2 regions of the Mesorhizobium sp. P160927 genome follow, and region 1 is predicted to be linked to the other one. Evidence: riboswitches for the same ligand, from Rfam matches in the RefSeq annotation. Region 1 holds a riboswitch; the other holds the start of a gene.
What was found. A riboswitch is a leader RNA that binds a small molecule or an ion and turns the genes downstream of it on or off. The one in region 1 is predicted to bind S-adenosylmethionine.

Region 1 (7,238 bases):
CCAGCTCGGCGGCGAGACCATCATGCTGACCGGCACCGAGATGCAGCTCGGCCGCTCCGAAACCATCGCCGACACCGCCAAGGTGCTGTCGCGCTACGTCGATGCGATCATGATCCGCACCACCTCGCATGAGCGGCTGCTGGAACTGACCGAGAATGCCACCGTTCCGGTGATCAACGGCCTGACCGACGACACCCACCCGTGCCAGCTGATGGCCGACATCATGACCTTCGAGGAGCATCGCGGTCCGGTTGCCGGCAAGACGATTGCCTGGACCGGCGACGGCAACAATGTGCTGCACTCACTGCTTGAGGCCTCGGCACGGTTCCGCTTCAATCTCAACGTCGCCGTGCCCGAAGGCAGCGAACCGGCGCAGAAGCATATCGACTGGTCAAAGGCGCATGGCGGCAAGCTCTATTTCACCCGCTCGCCCGAGGAAGCCGTCGACCAGGCCGACTGCATCGTCACCGACTGCTGGGTGTCGATGGGACAGGAACACCGTGCTCGCGGCCACAATGTCTTCTCGCCCTATCAGGTCAACGCGGCGCTGATGGCCAAGGCCAAGCCGGATGCATTGTTCATGCACTGCCTGCCGGCCCATCGCGGCGAGGAAGTAACCGACGAGGTCATCGACGGGCCGCATTCGGTGGTCTTCGACGAGGCCGAGAACCGGCTCCATGCCCAGAAGGCGGTGCTTGCCTGGTGCCTCGGTGCTTAGAGTGTTTCGGTGCTTAGAGCGTCTTGGTGCTTGAAGTGTCTTGGGCGCCCGAAATGCCCAGGCGCTTGATCTGCGGCGGCGCGATGCCTATCTGCGCCGCATCACGCAAATCAAGCGCGTTTGGACGCATGTGCCCACCAGGGCCGCATGGCCGCGCCCTGGAGCTTTGTCATGTTGGAAAGCCATCTAGTGACTGAACATCACCCCAAACTCGGCGAGTTCGGCTATGCCGGCGACGATCACGTCGTTCCCTTCGAGGTCGGTCCGCTCGACGTGCGCGGCCGCACGGTCCAGCTTGGGCCGATGCTCGACGCCATCCTTGGCCGCCACGATTATCCCGAGCCGGTCGCCCGCCTGCTGGCGGAAGCCTGTGTGCTGACCGTTCTGCTCGGCACCTCGCTTAAATTCGAAGGCAAGTTCATCCTGCAGACCCGTACCGACGGGCCTGTCGACATGCTGGTCGCGGACTTTTCCACGCCCTCGGCACTGCGCGCCTACGCACGCTTCGATGCGGATCGGCTCGAAGCACTGGTCGCCGCAGGTGAGACGTCCCAGCAGACGCTGCTTGGCAGCGGCGTGCTGGCGCTGACCATCGACCAGGGCGCTCATACGCAGCGTTATCAAGGCATCGTCCAGCTCGATGGCGAAACGCTGGAAGATGCGGCACGCACCTATTTCCGTCAGTCGGAACAGATCCCGACCGATATCAGGCTCTCGGTCGCCAAGCTGCTGACGCCCGGTGTCGGCGGCGCGCGCGAGCAATGGCGCGCCGGCGGCATCCTGGCGCAGTTCCTGCCGCAATCGCCCGAGCGCATGCGCATTCCGGACCTGCCGGGTGGGGACGGCGATCCGCGCGAGCAAGTCCACGATCCCGCCGATAATTCCTGGCAGGAACTCCTGGCGTTGCTAGGCACCATCGAGCCGACCGAATTGATCGACCCGACCATCGGCGCCGAGCGGCTGCTTTATCGCCTCTTCCATGAGCATGGCGTGCGCGTCTTCGGCGGCGTTCCCGTCGCCGACCAGTGCTCATGCTCCCGCGACAAGATCCGTGGCATCCTCGAAGGCTTCTCCGCGCAGGAGATCAAGGACAGCACCGAGGATGGCGGCATCCATGTCGCGTGCGAATTCTGCTCGACGCAGTACGACTTCGACCCAGCCGAGTTTGCGGCTCAGTAAAGCCTTTCCTTCTCCCCGTTCCGCGGGGAGAAGGTGCCCGAAGGGCGGCTGAGGGCAGCGTGACCGTCGGCCCTCAGTTCACCGTGCGCCTTGTCCCCGGCAGATCGAGCGAGAAGGCTGGGATGGCGATGTCGAACGTCTCGCCGCGCTTGTTGCGCATCGTGTAGCGTCCGACCATGATCCCGGAGGGTGTCGAGAGCGGGCAGCCGGACGTGTACTGATAGCTGTCGCCGGGATTGAGTTCCGGCTGGTCGCCGACAACGCCCGGCCCGCGCACCTCCTCGACCCGGCCGGCACCATCGGTGATATGCCAATAGCGCGACAGAAGCTGCACGAACTCGTCAGACTGGTTGTCAATCGTTATCTGATAGCCCCAGACGTAGCGGTTCTCCTGGGGATCCGAACGATCCTCCAGATAGAACGGCCTGACCTGCACTTCGATGTTGCGCGTCACGGCGCGGTACATGAGCGGCTCCAAAACAATCCGACGACTTTCGACGCTCGCGGTGAGCAGGTCAACGTGCGCGTCTTGTCGCGCCTGGGATTGAAACGCAGGTGCCGGCAAAGAATGTCATTTAAGTGACACACGACAATGGTGGTGTGCGCGAACCGGGCGACTCGGCCCTCTGTCGAACTGTTGAAAACGGCCGCGACGCGGGCCGACTTCCGGAGTGACCAGATCTCGATGGAACTCACTCTCATATCCGCCTCGCTTTCGACCGCACTCATCCTCTCAAACGCTGCCAGCATCCTGCTTGCCGCTTCACAGCTGAAACGGCGCGCCACGATCGCCCCGCCGGCGGGCAGATCGCCGGCGGTGTCGATTGTCGTCCCGTCGCGCGGCGTCGAGCCCTTCACACGTGAGACGCTGGAACGCGCCTTCGCGCTCGACTGGCCACGCTACGAACTGATCTTCTGCGTCGCCCATGCCGACGACCCGGTGGTCAAACTGATAAACAGAGCGATTGCCCGGTTTCCGCAGGTGCCGGCCCGGCTGTTGATCGGCGACGATCGTGTCAGCGCCAATCCCAAGCTCAACAATTGCGTCAAAGGCTGGGAAGCTGCGCGCCACGACTGGGTCATTCTTGCCGATTCCAACGTTCTGATGCCTAGGGACTATGTCGAGCACATGATGGCGGCGTGGCGGCACCGTACCGGCCTTGTCTGTTCGACGCCGATCGGCTCCAGGCCAGATGGTTTCTGGGCCGACGTCGAATGCGCCTTCCTGAACACATTGCAGGCCCGCTGGCAGTATGCCGGCGAGGCGCTCGGCCTCGGCTTCGCGCAGGGCAAGAGCATGCTGTGGAACAAGCCGATGCTGGACGCCAATGGCGGCATCCGCGCGCTGGCCGCCGAGATCGCCGAGGACGCCGCCGCGACCAAGCTGGTGAACGGCCTCGGCCTGCGTGTCAACCTCGTTGCGGCGCCCTTCGAGCAGCCGCTCGGCCAGCGCACGTTTCGCGAGATCTGGTCGCGCCAGGCCCGCTGGGCGCGCCTGCGCCGCGTCACCTTCCCGCTGTTCTTCGCGCCCGAGATCCTGACTGGTGCGGCGGTCCCGCTGGTTCTTGCGCTGGTTGCGGCGGGGAGCGCCGGCGTCAGCCTCTGGGCGACCGCGATTGCCGTGCTGGCGGCGTTCTATCTTCCGGAATGCGCTCTGGCCCTGGCCAAGGGTTGGCACGTCTCGACGCGCATGATCGCGGCGACGGTCGCGCGGGACGTCATGCTCCCGGCCATCTGGGCGCGCGGCTGGCTCGGCGGCGCCGTCGACTGGCGCGGCAACGCCATGACCATCCGGACCAAGACGGCGGAGCTGGAGGAGACGCCGTCGAGCGCCTGATTGCTGCTGACGACGCTGCCTGGACGAAACCTATTTGGCGGCCTTCAATGCTTGCGCGATATCTTCCAGCAGATCGTCCGTATCCTCCAGGCCGACCGACAGCCTGAGCGTACCGGGCCCGATGCCGAGTTCGGCGCGGGCCTCGTCGTTCAAATTCTTGTGGGTGGTCGTCGCCGGGTGGGTGATCAGGCTCTTGGCATCGCCCAGATTGTTCGAGATCAGCACGATGTCGAGGGCGTTCTGCAGGGCGAAGGCCGCCGGCTTGCCGCCCTTGACGTCGAGGCAGATCAGCGTCGAGCCACCCGACATCTGCTTCTTGACGATATCGGCCTGCGGGTGGTCGGCGCGGCCGGGATAGATGACGCGGGCGATCTGCGGCTGCTCGGCCAGGAAGTCGGCGATCTTGCCGGCGCTCTCGGTCTGCTGGCGCACGCGCAGCGGCAAGGTCTCGAGGCCCTTCAGCAAGGTCCAGGCGTTGAACGGCGACAGGCTGGGGCCCGTGTGGCGGAAATAGTCGTGCAGGTTCTCGTCGATCCACTTCTTGTCCGACAGGATGACGCCGCCCAGGCAGCGGCCCTGGCCGTCAATATGCTTGGTGGCCGAGTAGACGACGATGTGCGCACCAAGCTGCAATGGCTTCTGCTGTAGGGGCGTGGCGAAGACATTGTCGACGACCAGCCGCGCGCCGATCGAATTGGCAAGCGAGGCGACGGCGGCGATGTCGACGACCTCGAGCGTCGGGTTGGTCGGGCTCTCCAGGAAGAACAGCTTGGTGTTCGGCCTGACCGCCTTTTCCCAATTGGCGATCTCGGTGCCGTCGATCAAGGTCGCCTCGATGCCATAGCGCGGCGCCAGCGTCTCGACCACCCAGCGACAGGAGCCGAACAGCGCGCGCGCGGCCACGATGTGGTCGCCGGCCTTGACGCTGCACAGAAGGGCCGCCGTCACCGCCGCCATGCCCGACGCCGTGGCGCGCGCGTCTTCGGCGCTTTCAAGCGCGCACATGCGCTTTTCGAACATGTCGACGGTCGGGTTGGCGTAGCGCGAATAGATGAAACCAGGCTCTTCGCCCTTGAAACGGGCTTCGGCGGCCTGCGCCGTCTGATAGACATAACCCTGGGTCAGGTACATCGCCTCGGAGGTTTCGCCGAAGCCGGAACGCAGGGTTCCGCCATGCACGAGTGCCGTCTGAGGTTTCCAGTTGCGCTTCTTGGTGCTCATCGCTTTGTTCCAGACACAAAAAAACCGGCCGCGAAAGTCGCAACCGGTCCATACGGCCTTGCGGCCCGACGGTCCTTTAGCGACTTGTTTAACGTGGCTGCAAGCCGACCGGCCAAATCACCACGGGATAACGACCCTTTAGACCCGCGCCACGCTTGCGTCAATTGCCGGCTTCATTAAGACGTTTGTACCAAGGCAGGTTCCGCAAAAGTGCCCGGCGGTTTTGCGGCGAGAATCTGCAACAAACAAGAACCTGCAACCAAAGAGACCAGTCTTGGGGCGGAGCCAGACTTTGCGGCAGACAGGCATTCTTCCCGATCAGGACATTTCGGCGTTGTCCCGGTCCGGCGCGCTGAAGTCGCCGCGTGCACTCGATGCCGACCAGATCCAGCCGGCGAGCCTTGATCTCCGATTGGGCGAAAAGGCCTGGCGGGTTCGCGCCTCGTTCCTGCCCGGTCCCAACCACAAGGTGTCGGAAAAGCTGGATCGGCTGCAACTGCACGAGATCAGTCTGACCGAAGGCGCGGTCCTCGAAACCGGCTGCGTCTATATTGTGCCGCTGCTCGAAAGTCTGGCGCTGCCGGCTGACATTTCGGCCTCGGCCAATCCGAAGAGCTCGACCGGGCGGCTCGACATCTTCACCCGCGTCATGACCGATCGGGGCCACGAGTTCGATAAGATCGCCGCCGGCTACAACGGTCCGCTCTATCTCGAGGTCAGCCCGCGCACCTTTCCGATCATCGCGCGCACGGGTTCGCGCCTGTCCCAGATACGCTTTCGCACCGGCAACGCGCTGCTCTCGGAAGCCGAGTTGCATGACCTGCATCGTGCCGAGATGCTGGTCGCCACGGAGCCGCCGAACATTTCCGGCGGCGGGATCGCGCTGTCGATCGACCTCAATGGCGACAAGGATGGGTTGGTCGGCTATCGCGGCAAACACCACACCGGCCTCGTCGATGTCGACAAGCGCGCCGCGCAGGACGTCCTCGACTTCTGGGAACCGATCCACAAGAGCCGCGCCGGCGAACTGGTGCTCGATCCGGACGAGTTCTACATCCTCGTCAGCCAGGAAGCGGTGCATGTGCCGCCGCTCTACGCCGCCGAGATGACGCCGTTCGATCCGCTGGTCGGCGAGTTTCGTGTCCATTATGCCGGCTTTTTCGATCCGGGTTTCGGCCATTCGGCGGCCGGCGGCACCGGCAGCCGGGCGGTGCTCGAAGTGCGCAGCCACGAAGTGCCGTTCATCCTCGACCACGGCCAGATCGTCGGCCGGCTGGTCTACGAGCACATGCTGAAGCGACCACAGGCGCTCTACGGCACCGATCTCGGCTCGAACTACCAGGCGCAGGGCCTGAAGCTGTCGAAGCATTTCCGCTCCGTGCGATGAGGTCGAAGCTGCCGATCTCCCTCTTGTGGGTCCTTGTTGTGGGAGAGATGCCCGGCAGGGCAGAGGGGACGCGAAGGATTGCTGCTCATCCCGCGATCTGTTGAGAGCCGAAGGCGTGACTGGAACCTATTGCTAGATCGGCGGGAGAGCGCCCCGCTCTGGCTTGCCCACGATGGGAAATCACCCGCTCATGGCTTCAAAGCGCCTTTACCGACACCTTCACCGGCTTCTCGATCTCGAGCGGGTTGCGCAGCGGCAGTCCGAAATCCCCGGCCTCGATCTCGAACACGTCGCCGGCCTCCGTCTTGATACCGTCGGCGAAGGATAGCGTCGCGGTGCCGAACATATGCACATGCACGTCGCCAGGCTGGCGGAAGGCCGAATATTTGAAGTGGTGGTGTTCGAGATTGGCGATGGTGTGGGACATATTCGTTTCACCCGACAGGAAGGGCTTTTCCCACAAAGCCTTGCCGTCGCGCAGGATGCGCGACGTGCCGCGGATGTCCGAAGGCAGGTCTCCGATCAGGATCTCCGGGCCGAAGGAGGCATTGCGCAGCTTGGAGTGGGCGAGGAAGAGATAGTTCACGCGCTCGGTCACATGGTCCGAGAATTCGTTCGACAAGGTGAAGCCAACGCGGAAGGGCGCCCCGTCATCGCCGATGACATAGATCCCAGCGACCTCGGGTTCCTCGCCGGCATCCTTGGCAAAGGCCGGCGACATGAGCGCCGCGCCAGGCGCGACCGCCATGGTGCCGTTGCCCTTGTAGAACCATTCCGGCTGCACGCCGACCTGGCCTTTCGCGGGCTTGCCGCCTTCCAGTCCCATGCGGAACATCTTCATGGAATCGGTAAGTTGCTCCTCGCCGTCGGTGCTGAGCTTCTTGTGCATGGAATCG
Region 2 (7,238 bases), 1.6 Mb from region 1:
TCGATGATCGAGCGGCGCACGGCGCGTGTTCGGGTGAACAGGTCGAAGAGTTTGTCGCCGTCCCCCCAGCGGATGGCGCGCTGCAGGAACGCCAGGTCTTCCGAGAACCGCGCCAACATCTCCAGGATGGCATCCTTGTTGTGCAGGCACACGTCTCGCCACATGGTCGGATCGGAGGCAGCCAGACGCGTGAAATCGCGAAAACCGGAGGCGGAATATTTGATCACTTCCGTCTTGGTCACCGATTCCAGATCGTCGGCGGTGCCGACGATGTTGTAGGCGATGATGTGCGGCAGATGCGAGACGATGGCCAGCGTCATGTCGTGATGCTGCGGGTCCATCGTGTCGATGTTGGCGCCGCAGCGGCGCCAGAATTCCGACAGCCGTTCCAGCGCATCCGGATCGGTGCCCGGCACCGGCGTGAAGATGCACCAGCGATTGTCGAACAAGTCGGCAAATCCGGCATCCGGGCCGGATTTTTCGGTGCCCGCCAGCGGATGGCCGGGAATGAAATGGACGCCTTCGGGCACATGCGGCTGCATCTGCGCGATAACCGAGGCCTTGGTCGAGCCGACATCGGTGAGGATCGCCCCCTTTTTCAGCGCCGGCGCGATTTCCTCCGCTACAGCGCCGGATGAGCCGACCGGCACCGAGACAACGACCAGATCGGCATCACGCACCGCGTCCTCGGCATCGATGGTGTAGGAATCGCCAAGGCCCAGTTCCTCGGCTCGCTTAAGCGTTGCCGGGCTGCGCGTCGAGACGGCGACATGGCGAGCCAAACCCTCGCGTCGGATGACGCGGGCCAGAGACGAGCCGATCAGGCCAATGCCGACCAGCGCGATCTTTTCGAACATCGGTGATGCCATGGTGTTCCAGCTTTTCAGACGTTCTAGCTTTTCAGGAATGTCGTGAGCTCGGCGACAACGCCGCGATTGGCCTCTTCGGTACCGACCGTCATGCGAAGCGCGTTGGGAAAGCCGTAGCCTGAAACGCGCCGCAATATATAGCCGCGCGCGCTCAGATAATCGTCAGCCGCCGCCGCGGAATGCTTCTGATCGTCGGGAAAATGAATGAGCAGGAAATTGCCGACGCTCGGCGTCACGCGCAGCCCCAGCCCGGCCATTTCGCCGCTCAGCCAGGTGAGCCAGGTCTCGTTATGCGCCACGCTTCGCTCGACATGGGCACGGTCGCGGATCGCGGCGATGCCGGCCTCGATCGCTGTAGCATTGACGTTGAAGGGGCCGCGCACACGATTGATGGCGTCGACTATATGCAGGGGACCATACATCCAGCCGATGCGCGCGCCACCCAGCCCGATCTTGGAGAAGGTGCGGGTCATCACCACGTTCTCGGCGCTGCCGGCCAGCTCAATGCCGGCTTCGTAATCGTTGCGGCGAACATATTCGGCGTAGGCCGCGTCGAGCACCAGAAGCACGTTTCCCGGCAGTCCGGCGTGAAGGCGGCGCACCTCCTGGAACGGCACATAGGTGCCGGTCGGGTTGTTGGGGTTGGCCAGGAACACGATTTTCGTGCGCGGCGTGACGGCCGCCAGCATCGCATCGATGTCGGCGCGCTCGTTGGTCTCCTTGACCACGACCGGGGTAGCGCCTGCCGACTGGATGTAGATCTTGTAGACCATGAAGGCGTGCTCGGTGAACATAGCCTCGTCGCCGGGCGCGAGATAGGTCTGCGCCAACAGGCCGAGGATTTCGTCCGACCCATTGGAGCAGATGATGTTTTGCGCGTTGAGGCGATGCACCTCGGCGATTGCCTCGCGCAACCGCCTGGCGGTACCGTCGGGATAGATGTCGAGCTTGCCGGCGACTTCGCGCGCGGCCTCGATCGCCTTCGGCGAAGGCCCAAGCGGATTCTCGTTCGACGACAGCTTGTAAACCTTGGCGACACCGGCGGGTGCCGAGCTTTTGCCGGGCACATAGGCTTCTATGTCCATGATGCCCGCGCGCGGAGTTGGACGTGCCTGATCCGGTGTCTGGTTCATATCTTGCAAATTCCGTCGAAAACGCCTCCATCCGGAGGCCGCTGCGGAAATACAAGCCATGGCTCGCAATGTCGAGAGGTGGCAGTGGTGCCAGCCGCCGCCATTGACGGCGAGGCAGGCGGGTTCTAGAAAGACCATGACAGTTCCGTGGTGATTTGGCCGGTCGGCTTGCAGCCACGTTAAACAATTCGCTAAAGGGCCGTTTGCGTGACGTAACCGGCTTTGCGAAGGCAATGCCGGTTTTTTGTTGTCCGCGACCGGACGGACGGACGCATCGGCGGCGGAGATCGGCAGCGATTTCCACGAGCGCACGGTGCAGCAAGAGGGACGTGATGGCCGCTCTGCGTGCAGGAAAGACCAACAACGAGGCCGACCAACCGTCGAGCCCGGTGTTGCGGTTCGGGCCCGACAAGCCGCTCAAGCTCGACGCCGGCACGCTGCTGTCGCCGTTCCAGATCGCCTACCAGACCTATGGCACGCTGAACGATGCCCGTTCCAATGCCATCCTCGTCTGTCATGCGCTGACCGGTGACCAGCATGTCGCCAGCACCAATCCGGTAACCGGCAAGCCCGGTTGGTGGGAAGTGCTGATCGGACCGGGCAAGATCATCGATACCAGCCGTTTCTTCGTCATCTGCTCCAATGTCATCGGCGGCTGCCTGGGTTCCACCGGTCCGGCCTCTACCAATCCGGCCACGGGTAAACCCTATGGCCTCGACCTGCCGGTCATCACCATCCGTGACATGGTGCGCGCGCAGCAGATGCTGATCGACCATTTCGGCATCGAGAAACTTTTCTGCGTGCTCGGTGGCTCGATGGGCGGCATGCAGGTTCTGGAATGGGCGTCGAGCTATCCCGAGCGCGTGTTCTCGGCGCTGCCGATCGCCACCGGGGCGCGCCATTCGTCACAGAACATCGCCTTCCACGAAGTCGGGCGGCAGGCTGTGATGGCCGATCCGGACTGGCATGGCGGCAAATATTTCGAGCATGGCAAGCGTCCGGAGAAAGGGCTGGCGGTGGCGCGTATGGCCGCCCACATCACCTATCTGTCGGAAGCCGCCCTGCACCGCAAATTCGGCCGCAATTTGCAGGACCGCGAAGCGCTGACCTTCGGCTTCGATGCCGACTTCCAGATCGAGAGCTATCTGCGCCACCAGGGCATGACCTTCGTCGACCGCTTCGATGCAAACTCCTATCTCTACATGACGCGGTCGATGGATTATTTCGACCTCGCCGCCGACCATGGCGGCCGGCTGGCCGACGCCTTCGCCGGCACGAAAACCCGCTTTTGCCTGGTGTCCTTCACATCGGACTGGCTGTTCCCGACCGAAGAGAGCCGCTCCATCGTCCACGCACTCAACGCCGCCGGCGCCTCGGTATCCTTCGTCGAGATCGAGACCGATCGCGGCCACGACGCCTTCCTGCTCGACGAGCCGGAACTGTTTGCCGCCATCAACGGCTTCATCGGCTCGGCCGCGCGCGCCAGGGGGCTCAGCGCATGACCCTGAAAAGTTGCGGACTTTTCGGACCAAGGTCATGCGCCAAACAGAAAGGCGAAGCCATGACCCTGAAAAGTTGCGGACTTTTCGGACCAAGGTCATGCGCCGTTCCGGAGGCGAAGCCATGAGCGTCAACGGCAGCCAGCGCGTCGACCTTGAGGTCGTCGCCAACCTCATCCCGCCGCAATCGCGTGTGCTCGACGTCGGCTCGGGCGACGGCTCGTTGCTCGAATTGCTGCAAGACACCAAGCAGGTCGACGGTCGTGGTCTCGAGCTGTCGCAGCGTGGCGTCAACGAATGCGTGGCGCGCGGTCTCAGTGTCATCCAGGGCGATGCCGACACCGATCTCGAATTCTATCCCGACAAGGGCTTTGACTTCGTCGTTCTGTCGCAGACCCTGCAGGCCACCCGCAACCCGAAGCTGGTGCTCGACGAGCTGCTCAGGATCGGCAACCGGGCGATCGTGTCCTTCCCCAATTTCGGTCACTGGCGGGTGCGCCTGTCGCTGTTCGTCAAGGGCCGCATGCCTGTGACCAGCGACCTGCCCTATTCTTGGTACGACACGCCCAACATCCACTTCTGCACGATCCGCGACTTCGTCAACTTGTGCGAAGAGCTTGGCGCGACAGTGGAGAAGGCGACCGCGCTCGACGCCAACGGCCAGAAGATCGGCCTGTCGATGCCATGGTGGTTCTGGAATTTCTTTGGCCAGCAGGCAGTGTTCCTGCTGAAGCGCTAATGAAATGGACACCGCAGGCGAGACTGCCAATCCTTTGAGGCGGCCGCGCTACTTCCTGCGGCGCGAAAGTGTTGCAGTTGAAGCGCCAGGAGCCGGAATTCATCATGCCTGGTCGGTCGAACGACGGCACGACGGGGTGACATGGCAGGTTGTTTTTTGTAGCGTCGCACCGAATCCGAGGAGGCCCATCCAGGGGGAAGTCCGATCCATTTAGCCATCCCCATGATCAAAGGACCTGGCGCGAAGGGTGTTTACGCGATGAAGGCGGCCGGCGCGATATGATCGGGAAGACCGAACAGGCGCCCCTCATCACGGTGATCACGCCGACTCACAACCGGCGCGAAACGGTGCTCCGCGCCGTCGAAAGCGTGCTCTCCCAGAGCATGCCGCGATTTGAACATATCGTCGTCGACGATGGTTCGACGGACGGGACCGAGGCGGCGCTCGCCCGCATCCATGATACCCGGCTGATCTATGTCGGCGCGAAGTGGCGCGGCGCCAATGCCGCCAGGAATGCCGGCATCGAGCTAGCCCGGGCGCCCGTGGTGACTTTTCTCGATTCGGACGATCTCTTCCTGCCGCACCGGCTCGCACGGACGCTGACATGGTTCGACGACAATCCGGCGCTCGAGGTCCTGCTCTCCTCATATGTCTCGGTGAAGGGTGGCCGTGGCACCGCCTGCGTCAACCGTGGCGCTTTCCTGAACCCGCCAATGCTGGAGCGGGCCGTGGTTGCACAGACGGCCTTCATAGCCGGATCGGCGATAACGGCCAGGCGCGAGGCTTTGCTGGCCATCGGTGGCTATGACAGCGACATTCCCCGGATGCAGGACCGCGAGCTTCTGCTGCGCTTCGCACAGCGCTTCGGCGCGCAATTGTCGGAAGATATCGACTGGACGAAGCACAATTCGCAGAATTCGATTTCAGGCCGCAGGGACGGCTATGTCGAAGCCTACGCGATCCTGATGAGCAAGCATCCGCACATCGCTCGCTCTTACCCCCATATCCCTCCCTTTATGATCGCGCGGCAGATCATCGCCGATATTCTCCGGGGGCGAATACCACAGGCATTTGCGGGATACATGGCCAACCGCTCGTCTGACGCGCTTGGTTATTCATTGCCGGAACTGATCAATGGTTATCTCCACGGCCGCCGCTGGCGGCGCGACCTCTACGACGAAGTTCGCGGTAAGTTTGGGATTCCACCGGCCTGACCGGCGACAGCTCAGCGATCGAGCGCGGCGCGTCGCAGGGCGCATTCCTTCTCGTCCGGCAGCGAGATGTCGACCGCCAGGGCCTTTGGCGGCCAGGCAACGGGCCGCAACGGGGGAAAACTGCTACTTCCTGTGGTGGAGGCTTGCCGCGGCTGGCGGCGGCTCGATGGCACCCGCCCTGACGTGGGCAGGTTTCAGCGAGGGCGCGCCGGAATCCTTAACGATCGTCAGGGAACGCGGGAAGAACTGATTGTTGTGCTGTCCGCGCCCGATGTTGAGGATCGCGGCCCCGGGCAGTCGCTTCTCCAGCAGCGACAGCACGCGCCGCAGCGAGGGTCCGTCGAACGCATCCATGGCTTCGTCGATGATCACCCATTTCGGCTGTCGCAAGGCGAGCCTGGCCACGCCCAGCAATCGCTGTTCGTCATCGCCCAACTCATGGTCCCAGCGTCCGACGCGGTCGAGCGACGACGACAGGCGTCCAAGACCGACCTCGGCAAGCACCGCTGAAATGTCGGCGTCGTTCGCCGGCGCATGCCCGTTCGGGTGATTGAGGACTTCGCGCAGCGTGCCGGCCGGCAAATAGGGGACGCGCGGCACGAAGATAATGGTTTCACCCGCGGGCAGGCCGATGCGTCCACTGCCCCACGGCCACAGCCCGGCAATGGCGCGGAAGAACAGCGTCTTTCCGGCGCCCGGCTCGCCGGTGATCATGACGCGCTCGCCGGCAAGGATTTCGACATGCTGGTCGGCGAGCTTGGTGCATCCGTCAGGCGATGCCACCTGAAGCTTCTCGAACGTGAGGCTGCCATTGGCGTTGTCGGCGAATTCGATGCGCTTCTCCTTATCGTGCAGCACATCGGTTTCATCGAGCGCGATGCGGAAGTCGGCGACACGCATCAGCGTGGCGCGCCAGTCGGCAATGCTGCCGATGTTGTTGATGAACCAACGCAGGGAGGAGTGGACCTGGTTGAAGGCCCCGACCGCCATCATCAGCCCGCCAAAGCTGATATCCCCCGAGAAATAGACCGGCGAGGCGACCAGGATCGGCGGCCAGCCGTTGACGTGGAAGACGAAGCCCGAAGACAGTTCCCACAGCACACCGACGAAGGACACGAGCAGGATGAACGACTGCAGCAGGCCGACACCAAGATCGGTCGACAGGTCCGAGAGATGCGCGGCATCCTGCTGCATGCGCTGGTCGGGATTGACGCCGATGGCGCCGGCATTGGCCAGCCGGAAGGCGCGCGCCGGCCGCATCCACTGGTCGATCAGGTCCAGCGTCAGCGCCTCGCGCAACTTCAGCCGGATCATCTGGTTGAGCCAGGTCTGGCCGATATTGAGCACCAGCAGTCCGCCGGCGATCATGGCAAAGACCATGAGCTGATGCAGGAAGGCCGCCATGTCGCGGCGCGCGAGCGCGTCGTAGAAGGGCTGGTTCCAGCGGTTGAGCAAGACCTGGCCGATCGACGTCGCGATAATGACGCCCATGATGCCGAGCGACGTCCACAGCAACCACTTGCGAACCGGCGATCCGATCAGCGCCCGCTTGATCGTCGCCACCTGATCGCGCAGGCTGCTGGCCACGGCGACCGGCTGAACGGTGGCCTGATTGTCCAATTGATCAGCCATGGCCGAGGTCCTTGCGTTCAGTAGCGAAGCTGAAACCGGATGAAGGGAGCCGACGGCGGCAGCCCCTCAACCACTCTGCGAGCCCAGCACGACAGATAGGTCGGAAAGACGCGGCGCGATGCAAGTTTCCATCGCGATCACGAAGGTGTCAC

Region 2: linked by a shared signal. The riboswitch ahead of metX (homoserine O-acetyltransferase MetX) and the one ahead of AC3CB8_RS08220 (O-succinylhomoserine sulfhydrylase) in region 1 are both predicted to bind S-adenosylmethionine.

Annotation. Positions count from the first base shown of each region.
Region 1 is NZ_JBYMDW010000001.1:1,658,672-1,665,909, forward strand. It holds gene argF (ornithine carbamoyltransferase) at 1-718, shown strand, start outside; gene AC3CB8_RS08205 (Hsp33 family molecular chaperone) at 866-1,897, shown strand; gene apaG (Co2+/Mg2+ efflux protein ApaG) at 1,971-2,363, opposite strand; gene AC3CB8_RS08215 (ceramide glucosyltransferase) at 2,583-3,734, shown strand; gene AC3CB8_RS08220 (O-succinylhomoserine sulfhydrylase) at 3,765-4,955, opposite strand; SAM riboswitch at 5,012-5,089, opposite strand; gene AC3CB8_RS08225 (2'-deoxycytidine 5'-triphosphate deaminase) at 5,248-6,342, shown strand; gene araD1 (AraD1 family protein) at 6,539-7,238, opposite strand, start outside.
Region 2 is NZ_JBYMDW010000001.1:100,055-107,292, forward strand. It holds gene AC3CB8_RS00495 (prephenate/arogenate dehydrogenase family protein) at 1-869, opposite strand, end outside; gene hisC (histidinol-phosphate transaminase) at 893-2,002, opposite strand; SAM riboswitch at 2,140-2,217, shown strand; gene metX (homoserine O-acetyltransferase MetX) at 2,335-3,504, shown strand; gene metW (methionine biosynthesis protein MetW) at 3,626-4,240, shown strand; gene AC3CB8_RS00515 (glycosyltransferase family 2 protein) at 4,519-5,454, shown strand; gene AC3CB8_RS00520 (ABC transporter ATP-binding protein/permease) at 5,578-7,086, opposite strand; gene AC3CB8_RS00525 (class I SAM-dependent methyltransferase) at 7,224-7,238, opposite strand, start outside.